2 regions of the Nostoc sp. 'Lobaria pulmonaria (5183) cyanobiont' genome follow, and region 2 is predicted to be linked to the other one. Evidence: predicted binding sites of a transcription regulator. Region 2 holds the regulator's gene; the other holds the start of a gene.

Region 1 (7,861 bases), 1.4 Mb from region 2:
ACCGTTTTCTACTTTGATTTGTTCTACAGTGTGGCGCATCAACAATTTGCCGCCATCTCTTTCTAAAGATTGTACCAGGCGATCGCTTAGTACTTGCATACTTCCCTGGAGGTGAAACAATCCTTGGGGCAGTTGGGATACACTCAACGCTGTTGCGGCATAAAGTAATGCTGTCTTCTCTGCATCCACCTGGGAATACAACTTCAGTTGCAAATCTAAAAAAGTCCTCAGTCGTTGGTTATTTCCCAGTCCACATAACCGTAAAGCATCTCCTACCGTAAACAAAGTGAAGGGTACAGTAATTAATGTACTGGGACGCACTGCTTGCGCTAGCTGCCACAAATCCCATAAATTACGTGGTGGTAGCACCGGATCGCGTCCTTGAAATTCCCAACTGGCATTAAATAAAGTTGCCATCAACTGCCAAAACGGTTCGCTACCAGGAAACTGTTTTTGTCGTTCCTCTTGCCATTTCTCTTGGTCGCGCCAGACATTAATTGGTGTGCTTTCCCCAGGTAAATAGACTGCACAAGCAGGATCACAAGGCGTTGCTGGCGGTAAATCTATTGACAATTCTGAGAAAATGCGGTGGTGAATTCCCCCTGGTTCCAACCCCGCCACCTGAGTTGCTCCCACATCAAAGGTAAATCCCTGCCGTTTAAACGTCGAAGCACAGCCTCCGGGTACGAGGGCCTGATCCAAAATTAAGACGCTGTAACCTCTATGAGCTAATAATGCTCCAGCAGTCAGTCCACCTATTCCGGCACCGATAACGGCGACATGAGAGTTACTTTTGTCAAGAGAAATGCTGGACATTGATTAGTTTATTTAAAATTCTTAATACTTTTACTTATAATTTTACCTTCTCTGCGCCATCTGTGCCCAGCGTACTGCAAAGAAACCTAACCCCCAACCCCTTCCCTATAAGGGAAGGGGAGTAAGATTCAAAGCCTCTCTCCTCTTAGGAGAGAGGTTTGGAGAGAGGTAAAAGTGAATCACCAACTGATCACCCTAAACCCAAAAAATTTGAAATCAACGGCAATAGATTGCTGCACTGTTCAACCAACTTTGTGGCACTGGGTAAACTAGAAATTGTCCCTTTTAAAATCTTTATAGCCGTTTTCGCCGCCTTTTGCATCGCCCCCTCTTGAGGACTTTTCCCCGCTTCTGCTAAGGCTTTCACTTGTTCTAATGCCTCAGCTTTATCTTCTTGAGGTAAGTTTGTATCAGCCTCAATCGCTGCTTGCAATTGCGTCAACAATTCCTTAATTCCCGGTTTCTCTGGTTCGGGAGACGCTGGTAACTGGTTGATAGTATTTGTTACCGTACCGCTAATATCACCCAAATTTAAAGCTTGTCCACTGGCATTAAAATCTCTGCCAACGCTGCCAATTTCAATTTTGCGGCTGGCATCATTACTGTTAGTCATATTTTTATTCTCAACTTTATTGTCAACTTGAACATTAATCGGTTTATTAGCTAATAATTTTACAATCTCTGCCATCTCTCCACTTTGTTGGCGATAAACGACTATTTGCTCATCTTTAGCTTGTAATTGTGCTTTATATTTTTCTTCTACAGCTTGCAATGTCAGCTGATAACTTTGTGCAAAATCACTATGAATCTTTTCTTTATCAGCACCATCAGGTACACCAACCTTAACGACTACTACACCATCACCTTTATTTTCAATACTCTGTAGGGCTAATTCTGTGTCTTCATTTTGATTTTGTACTGTTTGGAAGGCGTTAACAAAAGCTTTCCAGTTGATACCATCGCGGAAAATTAAATCAACAGTATTTAAAACTTCTTCAAATAGCTTGGTAAATTCTCCTGGTTGAAATTCGCCACTACTAGGACGGCGTTCGCGGTCTTCTGTTTCAGGCTTGGGATGTTCGAGAAGATAAATAAAGCGACAATCTATATTATCTAATTTGCTTGTACTTTCAATATTCCACGCTTCTACACAAGCACCTGTCATTTGGGCGCTGGTGAAGTTAGTACCTACAGCTTGAGCTAAAGTTAGGTTTGCCCGCTCTAAACAAGCGCCTTGGAAGGTGGCTTCTGTAATATCAACATCTTTTAAATTCGCTTCTTTTAAATCTGCACCTATCAGGTTAGCGCCTTTCAGGTTTGCACGAGCATAAGATTTTCCTCGACCATTACCAGTGACGAGTAATTTTATAACAGCTAATTTAGTTAATATGGTGTCGTCAACTCTGGCAAAGTCAAGTTTTTTTGCTTCATAAAAACGGGTGCGTGTTAGGTTTGCTTTTCTAAAATCTGTGTTTTTCAGGGTTGCACCAGTAAAATCAGCATCGGTTAAATTGGCATTGTGGAAGCTGGTTCCACCTGTCGCAGCAAAGGCGAGAGCAAATGAGCGAATCCAAGCATCTTTTTCATCTCCCATTAAACTACGCCAGCCAATGTAAGCGCTAAATAATGTAAAGGCTCCGGCGAAGGCTCCGGCAAAGGCTCCGGCGAAGGCTCCGGCAAAGGCTCCGGCGAAGGCTCCGGCGACGGCGACGGCTACGGCTGCGGCTCCGGCTACGGCTGCGGCGACGGCTACGGCTGCGGCTGCGGCGACGGCTCCGACTCCGGCTGCGGCTCCGGCTACGGCTGCGGCTGCGGCTCCGGCGAAGGCTCCGGCTGCGGCTGCGGCTCCGGCTGCGACTCCGGCGACGGCTTCGGCGAAGCCTCCGGCGAAGGCTCCGGCGAAGCCTCCGGCGAAGGCGAAGGCGAAGGCTCCGGCGAAGGCTCCTAAACCTGCTGTTAAACCCTTACGAATAGTAATAATACAAAAAACCAGTATCCAAATTAGGGAAACTATCCCGATGATGACGTTTTGAGTGCTTTTGATATCTAAAATATATGCGACCAATACACCAACTAAGATTGAGAAAAACCCTGATATTCCCGATAGCAGCCACGAGGCTATAAGCAACCCAATAGTCCAACGTCGCTGTAGTCCAGCCTTACCACCTGTGAAGTCAGCATCTTTAAGAATCGCCTTGGTAAAGTTTGCCCCTCTAATATCTGCCTTGCTAAAGTTGGCTCCAGTCAAGTTTTGACCTTTAAAAGAGCGACCTCGGAGATTTTGACCGGAGTAGTCTGGCGGCATAATGGCGTACTAATTTGTAATTCGTAATTAAGAAAGTCAGATTAAATCTGGGTTTGGGGGTTTGAATTTGGTGACGGATTTTAGAGAATTGGTATCACTGAGATTTTATACAAGTTTGCTATGCAATATTTCGGATTTTGGCAAAATAAGGAAAATACAAAAATTTTGGATGCAACACGCGGTATAGGCGCATGACTGCGTACCCTTACCTTTGAATGCTTAAGGTATCATCAGCAATATTGAAGTTGGTGTCACCATACTTAGCCTGTAGTTATCAATATTGCAACTGTAGCAGTCTCACAACTTACGGGAGCGGCTCCCGAACTTATGGGAGCAGTTCCCGAACTTATGGGAGCGGTTCCTGAACTTATGGGAGTGGCTCTTGAACTTATGGAAGCAGCTCCCGAACTTATGGAAGCAGCTCCCGAACTTATGGAAGCAGCTCCCGAACTTATGGGAGTAGCTCCCGAACTTATGGGAGTAGCTCCCGAACTTATGGGAGCGGTCTACTTTGCAACATTACTCACTAATTGCGGTGTTTCAAGTTCTGCTAATTATTCGGTCATAATACAGGAGCGTAGGCGCAGCCCGTCGTAAACATCCCTTTACCAATACCTTTGAGAAATTGTTGAACGAACTTTCGCTTAGTAGAATCAATATCGTTGCTTAAGAGGATGTTTGAAAAGTCGTATTGTCGGTATAAAAAGTTCTAGATCCCCCTAAATCCCCCTTAGAAAGGGGGACTTTGATTCCGGTTCCCACCTTTTTAAGGGGGGTTAGGGGGGATCTAAAAGTGCCTAAAATCACAGTGAAATACTTTTCAAACAACCTCTAAGTAAGGATGATGAGCTTTTACCAGAATTGCCAGAAAACACCCTAAATACAAAAAAAACCCGCCGTAGCGGGTTGCACAACAAAACTATGAACAATGAAAACTTGATTTAGCTGGAATACCTCATTTCAGCTTCCAGTTGACGAATTAGCTGTTCGTCGCCTTTTGCTCTGGCTATTTCCAAGCGATGCTCTAGGCTTCTTTGAATATTGGCTCTGTGAGCTTCTCGTGATTTGCTTATGCTTTGTAGTCTATTTTGATTCATAATGATTACCTGGTTTAATTTTTCAATTTATGTCTTGTATTCTTAACATAGCACATATTTTGTAGCTGTTGCTACAGAAAATATATTTTTTATATAATTTTACCAAAATATGTCTAATAACCAGATAGATCAACAACCACTCGTGACTTTACTGAGCGATTTCGGCGATCGCGATGTTTATGTAGGCATAATCAAGGGAGTCATAGCCCAAATCAACCCCAGATTGACGTTGGTAGACTTAACGCACCAAATTCCGCCGCAAGACATCGCCGCAGCCAGGTTTAGCCTGATGAATGCTTATGCTCATTTCCCAATGGGGACAGTACATCTGGCAGTAGTAGATCCAGGTGTGGGAAGCAAGCGACGAGCGATCGCAGTAGAATTTACTCAAGGGTTTTTGGTCGGGCCAGATAATGGTATATTCAGCGGCGTACTTAGTCAAAGTCTGGCGATCGCAGCCGTCGAACTTACAAATCTTAATTATTGGCGAACTTCTCAACCAAGCAAGACTTTTCACGGTAGGGATATCTTTGCACCAGTGGCGGCTAATCTTGCTAGTGGTGTGCCCCTTAAACAGCTAGGACAAGAAATTGATCCAGTAAGTTTGGTAAACCTGGATATAGGCAACTGCAAGCAGACAACAACTGGTGTAGTGGGTTGCATTCAATATATTGACCACTTTGGCAACCTAGTGAGTAACATTCCAGCGAGTTACGTGCAAGGCAAAAATTGGTATGTGCAAGTTGCTGGATTGAGTGTACCAGGCTGTGAAACTTACAGTGACGTCAAAGTGGGAGAGATAATAGCTTTAGTTGGCAGTCACGGCTGGGTAGAAATTGCTATTAATTGCGGAAATGCTCACTCACAATTACAGATTAATTTACAAGATGCACTAGAAGTCTTGTTTTTTTAAGAAAATCAGACAAGTGAATATTGCTAAAGTTAAGACAGTGAAAAAATACCAGGCTGCAAAGTGCCTGTTACTGATGTGTGGCAAAGGCAAACAAAGGGGAAAATTCTAGATATAAAACGGAGGTTGGGCAACTGCACACCACTTAAAAAGAAGCATTTTCATTCATCGTAGGCAGTGCGAATCTGACAAAAATTTCCAGAAAGCAACTGCTGAAAGACGTAAGTTTAGGAATGGTGACATGAAGTTCACCTTATTGCTCATAATAATAAAAGTAACCCTTGAGCAATTTCCTGTTGTACTCTACTAGAGACTCATAATTATATTCTTAACTATGACTACACAAACACTCTCTGCACCAGAAGTTTATCAAGGTCAGTTTGGGGAATTTACAATTACTCAGAGCGATCGCACTGGTGTAATTATCTATCGCGCTGGCTTAATGGTAGCAGCACTAAGCTTTGCGATCGGCAGCGCCTTGATTTTACTCAACAATAACCCAACTGTTGTAACTGCACTTACACCTCTATATGCTTGTTTCAGTCTCGCTCTTGGTGTAAGTTTATTTACCATCCATATCTACATGGCATCACTGCACCGAGCATTGCAAGTTTTTTGGGCGATTGGTAGTATCACATCAGTGATTCTGGCAATCACTAGTAGTGAACCTTTAGCTCTTGCTGTTTACAATCAGCCAATTACCTTATTTGGGGTTGGTTTTATTTTCGTAGCTTTGACAGGTATTTATTTTAAAGAGGCTTTTTGCTTCAATCGGCTGGAAACCAAAGTATTAACCCCAATTGTACCGCTACTGTTGTTAGGACATTTGGTGGGAATTTTACCAACTCAGGGAGAAGGCATTTTATTAGGAACTTGGGCAATATTATTTTTAGTATTTGCCCTCCGAAAGACAGTACAAGCAATTCCTGCTGATATTGGAGATAAGTCTGTGTTTAACTACTTGAAAGAACAACGTTTAGCTAAGGTTTAATGCGGAGAAAAAATCGTCGGTGTCAAAAATTTCCCAAAATCAAACTAACCAAACGCCAAGAAATGTGGACACTTACGGCTCAAGGGTGGGCGATTGCGATCGCTTTGATTGTTTACTTAATATTTTTCACTATTACTCATGTACACTCATTTCTCGCCGTAACTTCCCCGATACAATCAGCAGAAGTATTAGTTGTTGAAGGATGGCTACCAGATTACGCTATAGAAAAAGCTTTGACTGAATTTAAAAACGGTTCTTATCATCAAATAATTACTACTGGAGGTACATTAGGAAGAGGAAGTTATCTTACCGGATACAAGAACTTTGCAGACGTGTCGGCTGACACTTTCATAAAACTCGGTTTAGAAGCAGAAAAAGTAGTAGCTGTTCCGACACCTTTTGTGGTTAAGGATCGTAGTTATGCATCTGCTGCTGAATTTGAGCGTTGGCTATCCAATTCAAATTTAAAGATAGAATCGATTAATCTTTTTTCCTTGGACGTTCATGCCCGTAGGAGTTGGTTTCTTTTTAAAAAAATACTTACCCCTCAAATTAATGTTGGTGTGATTGCTGCCACAACGCAAGATTATAATCCAAACAAATGGTGGGGTTCTAGCGAAGGTGTGCGGACAGTTCTTGATGAAGGTATAGCTTATCTTTATGCACGGTTTTTGAATTGGAAAGCCTAACAGTGATACAGCATAAATATCGGTTTCGGCAGCCATTTAATTTTGAATTTTAGATTTTAGATTTTTCAGTCAATCCAAAATCCAAAATTCAAAATAATATTACTTACCGAGGATTTGTAATAATGCTTGCCGATAAATTTTCAGACCCTCTGCATTCAGATGGTCGCCATCACTGGTCAAATTTTCTTTAAGAACATTATTTTCATATAATGGTGCTAGTCCGGCTGCGGCAACTGGTACTTTTTCTGTTTCAGCAACTTGATTAATCAAAACATTAATTTGTTCAACTCTAGCAAGTGGGGCTGCTACAGTTGGATCTGAGCTTGCTGCAACTGTCGAATAAAAAGCCGGAATCAGAAAAATCTCTTTAGTTCCCATTGTGCGAAGAAGTGCGATCGCCTCTTGGAGATTTTTGCTAAATAACTCATCACTAATTTTATACAAAGCATCATTTCCACCTATGGCAATAATGGCTTTTTCGCATTTAACCTTGGTAGGAATTAAACTTTTGAGTTGTTCTAGTAACGAGATTGTACTCAGACCATTTAATCCAAAATTAAAAGTACCACTCCCAAGGGTATTGCCAAGTCCAGCCGAAATAGAATCGCCAAATAAGCAACCTGAGAACTGTTTATCCTGGGCGGCGAGTGTCTGATATTGCAGTGCAATTTTCCCTAAAGGTGAAGAACTTACGTCATCTTTCGGCGGCGCATCAGCAGAACTAGAAGAGAAATTTGCCATACCCGCTAGCTTCTGAATTTTTGACACATCAACAACTAATTGATTACTGGGATAGGCTTGTAGAAAGCTGGTTATTCCTAGACCTTCTGGCGATCTTGCTCCGATGATAATGGCCGATCGTAGTGCTTGTATACTAGCTCGATCGCGACGAGCGATCGCACCAGAAGCAAAAGATAAAATTTGCTTGCCCATTCCTGTATTTATCAGCTTATCTAAAGCCACAATATCAAGCGACATTTTCACCTGAAGGGCTTCTTGGAACTTCTGTTTGTCCTTAGGGCTGAGGTAATGTAGAAAAGATTGCAGATCGGC
Region 2 (7,861 bases):
GACTTGAGTTAGGGAATCGAGCATTAGACAAATAGTAATAAATAATAGTTATACCTAAATCATTATTGACAAATTATTTAGGCAGTAAAAACAAAAAAAATACCAAAATCTATAAAGTTATTTCTGAAAATGCACTTAGTACTACTAACTTATAAAAAGCCGCTTTTTTAGTTTATTCTGAAGACCCCACCAGACATTCCCCCTGTTTTTCTAAACGTTGCTGTTCGACATAGTTGTTCTTGCAACACTGCCTGATCGTACAAGGGTCTATACGTAAGTCACGAAACCTTTTTATCTGTAGTTTTTAATTTATTGTATACCCCAGATACTTTTGCCCAACTTTTACAGTACATATAGATTCAAAAAACAGCTATCTTGCGGTATAGATATACTGTGGGCTTCGCAACTAAAACCTTCAATGACGCAATTGTGACAGGAGGGTTGAAGACTGCTAATTTGATTATTGACGGTAGAGACTGCTTCACGTTGCGAATGGAAACGATTGCTCAAATGTGCCAGTAGTTGAAGTGCGATCGCTAGAAGCAACGAAAAAATTAGCATTTCTCGTTTGATTTATTTTCCAATCTCTACGACTAGCTGTGACCCTCGAAGGAAGACTCACTAACCCTTGTCTAAAAGACGCTACGCGTAGCTTGCTTACCTATCGGTGGTGCGGCTTCAGGATAGTGAAGTAGTTTTGCTCATAAACACAACCTAGTCAACTACAAATACCCACTTTGTCAGTTTGTTTAATTAAGATATGTTTGGTAAATAAAATAAATAGCCTACATCATCGGCTGTTATTCCACACTTGGCATAAAGCATTGTGAGTGCAAAACGTCTGCCAGAAACCATTGCCCATGTCAGAATTACCCGCCAATCCTGGCAACACGGCTTCCTTGAGGGCGAAGTGAGTGCAGGTGAGTTTGAGTGGCATTTCCAGTGGCATTTTCGCCGGGGAGAACTTGCCGTCAAGCCTTCCCAAGGTCGCGCCTTGATCAAAGAACCCCTCGGTCGATTCTTAGAGCAACAAGATTACCAGCTAGAGCCTGGAGGAGACTATGCTTTTACGATTCGGGCGGAACTTTAAAACTTAGGAGTTATTCAATTTTGGATTTTGGATTTTAGATTTTGGATTGAAGAAAAAATTTAAAATTGGCTGGCTGCTGATTCAGTGAGGCGATTTAAGTATCTTTCGATTAAAAGGATGGCAACAATGTCATCTATGGGTCTTGGTGGCTGTCGTAGACCCTGTGGCAATAGCTTTATTAACCCTTTGGGCGGGAACATTTGCCAATAGCGATCGCGTGCTTCTAAGGTTGTGTAGCGCTCATCCACTAAAATAATGCTCAGGGGTTCTGTCAATTCTTGATATAATTTCTCTCTCCACTGTTTGGCTGTAGTTTGGTCGCCCATGACCATCAAAGAGATCGGAAACCTTTGACGCAGTGTCTCAATGGTAGCGATCGCCTCTTTTGCTAGCACGACCTGATGATAATGCAGTTGCCGATCCAGTCCCATCACCGCTAAACCACATTTATCTCGACCTGGATCAAACCCCAAGATGACTGGTTGCGTTGGTGAAAATTCACGGAAATTCATAATAAATTAAAAATTAAAAATTAGAAATGTTCGCGTCGTGTCTGCTAAATAAAAAATCCAGCTACAGCAACTATTTTGGCTGCTGTTCAATATATTTAAATCTTACTAATAACAGCGTACAAATAATTTTTTAAGTACTAAAAATAATTTTTCCGTTAACTATTGCCACCAATTTTACTCTCAATGGCCCGGCTGTATAAGTATCCTCTGCTGCGATCGCTTTGATCTCCAAGGGTTGATTATACTGTCTTAGTTGGCTGACAAAGCGCAGAAAAGTCCCTTCTACTTGGACATTTTCGACAATTCCGGCATTACGGGCACGAAATTGGGAAGCAGAAATCAGTATTTCTAGGCGCTGCTGTAACTGATAAGATGTCATGGTTTTGGAATCAGCAGTAGTCGTAGCTAGCACCGCGCCTCCTGAAAAAACTAGTTGATTCTGGGCTGTATCCGCGAAAAATTCTATCTGCTTTTCTCCCCTGACGTAATTACCAGCAGAGAAAATTCGCACGACGTATTCTTTACCATCGCCAATCTGCTTGCTCAATTGATCGACTCTATCCTGGGTCACACGCAGTAGCTCTACATTTGCAGGATTTGCACCAGGTTCGCTTAATTCAAGGTTGGCGTTGCGATTGGCTTCTTGTAAAAGTTGTACCACTGCCTGACGAGCAGCAGCAGGTTGAGTAACACGAATGACAGCAGCGGACAGAACTTGACCGCGAACTAAGGCCAGCTTACCCAAACGCAGGTCGCGGTAGGACTGATAATATTTTTCCAGCCTGGCAACTTCCTGTTCTAGTTCCTCCTGTTGTGCTTCCAATTCTTTGAGGCGCGATTCTCGTTTGGCAATCACTTGCTCTCGTGCTGTAATTTCTACATTACGTTTTTGAATTAGTTGATCCAGTTGGGCAATTTTTTGATCGCGCTGTTCTATGGCTTCTTGACGGTTAGCAAGTTCGCGATCGCGTTTTTCAATTGCTGTTTTAGCTTCGTCAATGGCTTTTTTCGCTTCGGCATACAGTCTTTGACGTTCTGTCTTCAGTAGTTCAACTGCCGCCTGTAGTGCCTTTCTCTGGTCGTAAACACTTTGCAATTCAGCTATGGCTTTTTGGTATTGAGTTACCACCCGATCTAGCTGACCTTGAGTGCGTTGGAGTTGAGTTTGGGTTTGGGCTTGCTGACTAATTGTGCGGTTCAACTGAGCTTGTGTTTGCCTCTGTTTGGCATTTGCCGCCTGCAAGGATTGATTAATTGCCTGCAAGTCTTGTTGTGCCTTTGCTTGGGCAATTCTTGCTTGGTTTAGCTCACTCTCTACCTGACTTTTCTGAGTTTCTGCGGTTTTTAGCTGTTCCCGCTTCTGTCTAAGGTCTGTTTGAATATCCTCTAACTCAAAGACTCCTTTTCGCAAGCCTTCGTCGGCAGCGAATAAAATCCCTAAAGTTGATGCTGAAATCAAACCACCAGTAAAAATTGTTACTAGTACAGCAGTGTTTTTCGGACGGAGCTTAAAAAGTGAGAGGCGGGCTTTGCCAACTCGTGTGCCGATGCGATCGCCCACGGTGGCAATTACGCCTCCCAGAATCAAAATTGCTGCGATGAGGATGTATCCGGTGGTCATCTTTAGCTACCGAAATCCTTCCAGATACAGCCTACTACTTTTAAGCATTGTCTGTGGAGAAGTGGAAATTGGCAATAGCTGAAATTATTCAATTTTAGATTTACCTCTAGCTATTAGTGTCATCTTTCAAAATACAACACGCGCCGACTCCCCTTTCTCCAATTGTTTTTATGTGAATTGCCTACTTAAGGTAACAGGTTTATGCACAGTAATCTTCTTTTTGTGAATAGAAATCATCTTTTTTTCACGCAAATCTCCCAGTAGCCTGGTGACAGTAACACGAGTTGAACCAATTGCTTCTGCGATCGCTTGATGAGATAACTTCAAATCAATTGTGATCCCATCTGCACAAGGAACGCCAAAATCTCGACAAAGAATTAACAAAAAACTCACTAACCTAGAACCCATATCTCGGTGAGCGAGAGTTTCAATCATCATCTCTGTTTGTAAAATTCGCGAAGACAGACCTCGCAGCATTAACATTGATAATTCTGGATTTTCCTTGAGTGCTAGCTCTACCTGTTCAATTGGTGCTGACAGTAATTCCACAGGAGTAAATGCAACCGCATGGTAAAACCGATCCGACTTATTTCCTGTCAGCAATGACAATACACCAAAAACACTGTTTTCCCGCAGCAACGCTACCGTTATTTCCTCTCCTGCCTCGTACACCCTGGAAAGTTTAACAGCACCTTTCAAAAGAAAATAAACTCGTTCGGCAGGATCGCCAGGAAAAAAGATCGTTTTATTGCGTTCAAACGTTTCCACAACTGGCGGAAACGCCCCGGTCGCCATCTGACGAAAAACATTTGCTAGGGCTTTATCTTGTGTCACGATCATCTCCCTTCCCCTACCCAATGCCGGAAAAACAAAAACTGATTACCTAAGAATACACCCGAAAAATGAATAAAGCACCGTCAACCTTTCTGTACTTTCCTATACTCAAACAAATCTCTTCATAACTCTTTGTTTATAATGATACATAATTGTTGATCCTTTCAGCTACTAATTGTTGATAAGTAGTTCCAATAGCTGTATTCAAAAGGTTTTTTGAAGAACAAATAAAGATATCTTGAGAATATCTTTATAAAAAATCAAGATTTTTCTCACAGTAAACACCGTTAGCAATATTCATTTTTGTCAATCCTGTATAAAACAAAGACAAAACGTGCCTCAGATTCTAGTATGCTCCTAATGATCGATCGCATTAACAATTTCTATGCTAAATCTGACTGCAAAAAATGCCCTTGTTACAGGTATTGCCAATAACCGCTCGATCGCCTGGGGCATTGCCCAACAACTGCACAAAGCCGGAGCAAACCTGGGTATCACCTACCTGCCGGATGAACGCGGCAAGATGGAGAAAAAAGTTGCAGAATTGGTAGAACCCCTCAACCCCAGCTTATTTCTTCCCTGTAATGTCCAAGATGAAGATCAAATTAAATCTACCTTTGAGACAATCCGCGAACAGTGGGGAAAGTTAGATATTCTGATCCATTGTCTGGCCTTTGCAAGCAAAGACGATTTAACTGGAGATTTTAGCCAAACCTCTCGTTCTGGCTTTAACACCGCCTTAGAAATCAGCACCTACTCACTAGTGCAGTTAAGTGGTGCAGCTAAACCTTTGATGACAGAGGGAGGTAGTATCGTCACTCTGACATATTTAGGTGGTGTTAGGGCAATCCCTAACTACAACGTCATGGGAATTGCCAAGGCGGGGTTAGAAATTAGTGTGCGTTACCTGGCTGCTGAACTAGGTCCGCAAAATATTCGCGTGAATGCCATCTCCGCAGGCCCCATCCGCACTTTGGCATCTTCAGCAGTGGGTGGGATTTTGGATATGATTCATCATGTAGAAGAAGTAGCTCCCCTACGACGTACCGTCACTCAATTAGAAGTAGGCAACGCTGTGGCTTTCTTGTGTAGTGATTTGTCCAGCGGCATTACCGGACAAATTCTCTATGTAGATGCAGGATATGAAATTATGGGAATGTAAGATAATTTGGGCATGGGGCATTGAGGATTGGGCATTGGGAATTGAGTATTAGTAAAATTCTTGTCCATTTCTCATTCCCCATGCCCCATGCCCTATTCCCCATGTCCAATTTCCTATGCAAATCAGCAAAATTAATTTAAACTACGATCGCTTAACTGAAACCCCTCGGATTGCCACTGTTCACCGCACCACTGGTGAAACGAATGTGCAAGTTACCATCAACCTGGATGGTAGAGGAACTTGCACAGCAGCAACAGGTATTCCGTTTTTGGATCACATGTTGCATCAAATTGCCTCCCACGGGCTGATTGATATTGATGTCCAAGCCAAGGGAGACTGGGAAATTGACGATCATCACACTAACGAAGATGTAGGCATTACTTTAGGGCAAGCTTTTAACCAAGCACTAGGCGACAGAAAAGGTATTGTCCGCTTTGGTAATTTTCTTGCACCATTGGATGAAGCCTTAGTTCAGGTAGCACTAGACTTTTCTGGACGTCCTCACCTCAGCTACGGCTTGCAAATTCCTACTCAGCGGGTAGGAACCTATGACACCCAACTGGTGCGAGAATTTTTTGTGGCTTTGGTGAACCATAGTCAAATGACATTGCACATTCGACAATTGGATGGTATTAATTCCCATCACATTATTGAAGCGACATTTAAAGCCTTTGCAAGAGCAACGCGGCTGGCGGTGGAAATTGATCCCCGACGTGCTGGCTTAATTCCCAGTTCTAAGGGAGTTCTATGAAAGGAGTCAAATTGGATATTGTGCATTGGGCATTGGGCATCGGGAAAACTCTACCCTTGTCTTCCTAGTCCCCAATCCCCAGTCCTCAGTTCACGATAATTGACACACAGCTTGGTGATGGTTATTATCAGCCTACTGGGTAATTTTTAATTAATACCAAGCTGATAAATAGTTATTTAACCGAGATGAAGTCTGTTGCAGATGACCCTAATTCTCAACTTAATACGACAGACATTCCGCCAGTAGTCCTAACTTCTGAGTTGCGAAAAGTCTATCGCACTGGTTTTTGGCTAAATCAAAAAGTAGTATCTCTCAAAAACTGTTCTTTAACAGTTTACAAAGGCGAAACCTTTGGGTTGCTGGGGCCTAACGGTGCTGGTAAAACCACCCTTTTAAAATTATTGCTGGGAATTATTCATCCCACCTCTGGACGGGGATCGTTGTTGGGTAAACCAATAGGCGATCGCAGTGTTAAGCAACATATTGGCTATCTACCAGAAAATCCCTATTTGTATGACTATCTCACTGGTTGGGAGTTTTTGCAGCTTGCTGCTGGGTTATTCCAAATTCCCCAAAGTGTCCAACGCCAGCGGATTCCCCAACTACTGGAATTAGTCGGTTTATCCCAAGCCGATGCCCGTAAAAAGCTCCTGCGTCGCTATTCCAAAGGAATGCTACAGCGTGTTGGTATGGCACAGGCATTAATTAATGAGCCAGATTTAGTTTTTCTGGATGAACCGATGTCTGGTCTCGATCCAGTGGGACGCTACCAAATGCGAGAAATTATTCTGGCGCTCAAAGCTGCTGGTAAAACAATTTTTTTTAATAGCCACATTCTGAGTGAAGTAGAACAGATTTGCGATCGCATTGCCATCCTCGCTCAAGGTGAACTAATTTGCTCTGGTTCCCTCAATGAACTCTTAGGCGTAGGCGACACATATCACGTCAAAGGTCAAGGTGGTCACTGGGAAATTCTCAAAAAATGGATACCCACTCTCATATTTGAGCCTGATGGTTCCTGGCACGGTACACTACAAGATGATTACTATGATTTTCTTGCCAGTCTTCGTCTCATGGAAGGTAAAATTATCGCCATTAACTTGTCACGTCACTCCCTAGAAGAATTTTTTATTCAACAAATCCAAAGAAAAAACAACTCATTGAATTAGTCTTATTGCCAAATAGTAAATTGTCGACTGGCTTGAAGAACAAAACCCAAATTCTGCCTTTTTAAGTTCTCTTTACCCAACACAATCCACAAAAAATGAAATCCGACATCTTTTCAAGGTTATTTGTATTTATTTAATGAACTTGTTCCTAATTTTAGTAGTCCCTTACTACTCATCGCAGATTTTAAATATCATCAAATTAACTTTGACAAGAAAACTTTATTCGTCACTACTTGATTGTTGGCTAACAGACAATTTCTTGTAGAAACTGGGTTTAGTTGCGTAAATCCTATATTTTTTGATATTGCTCTATTCAAGCAACATTAACTTTAAGCTAACTTCACTAAAAATTTAAGTTCAATAAACAAATTTACTCCGGAAAATCACACTTTTCTAGGAAAATAAGAGTGTCGGGGAACTTGAATATTTAGGTATAGTCAAAATAAAAATGTTTAGACAGTACTTTATTGATTGTAGTTTCAGAGTCTCAGGTAAATATGCTTAACAAAAGTTTGTCTAAATTCCTAATTCAGCCAGCTGTAGGTATGGCTTTTTTAACTGCTGTCAATGCCGCTGTGTCATCTGCCAGTCTTGCTCAGGGACAACCATTACCACCAACTACACAACCACCAATCATACAAACACAATTAGATACTAATTATTCATTGGGAGGCGGCGATCTCATCCGTGTAAATGTATTTGAAGTACCTGAATATACAGGT

Evidence for each region. The regulator NtcA, encoded in region 2, controls nitrogen genes in cyanobacteria. The targets are predictions, from matches to a motif close to TNTGTANNNNNNNNTACANA.
Region 1: a site for NtcA is predicted at 4,277-4,296, ahead of NLP_RS29275 (SAM hydrolase/SAM-dependent halogenase family protein). Genes of this name have one in related genera too.

Annotation. Positions count from the first base shown of each region.
Region 1 is NZ_CP026692.1:6,588,679-6,596,539, forward strand. Features, by position in the region: gene crtD (C-3',4' desaturase CrtD) at 1-816, opposite strand, end outside; gene NLP_RS29265 (pentapeptide repeat-containing protein) at 1,007-3,121, opposite strand; gene pirA (arginine synthesis PII-interacting regulator PirA) at 4,063-4,218, opposite strand; gene NLP_RS29275 (SAM hydrolase/SAM-dependent halogenase family protein) at 4,328-5,131, shown strand; gene NLP_RS29280 (DUF2301 domain-containing membrane protein) at 5,463-6,119, shown strand; gene NLP_RS29285 (ElyC/SanA/YdcF family protein) at 6,119-6,808, shown strand; gene NLP_RS29290 (alpha/beta hydrolase) at 6,908-7,861, opposite strand, start outside.
Region 2 is NZ_CP026692.1:5,198,372-5,206,232, reverse strand. Features, by position in the region: gene NLP_RS22915 (DUF3146 family protein) at 827-1,090, shown strand; gene NLP_RS22910 (Holliday junction resolvase RuvX) at 1,150-1,602, opposite strand; gene NLP_RS22905 (DUF3084 domain-containing protein) at 1,733-3,223, opposite strand; gene ntcA (global nitrogen regulator NtcA) at 3,392-4,063, opposite strand; gene fabI (enoyl-ACP reductase FabI) at 4,443-5,219, shown strand; gene hisB (imidazoleglycerol-phosphate dehydratase HisB) at 5,335-5,970, shown strand; gene NLP_RS22885 (ABC transporter ATP-binding protein) at 6,156-7,139, shown strand; gene NLP_RS22880 (SLBB domain-containing protein) at 7,637-7,861, shown strand, end outside.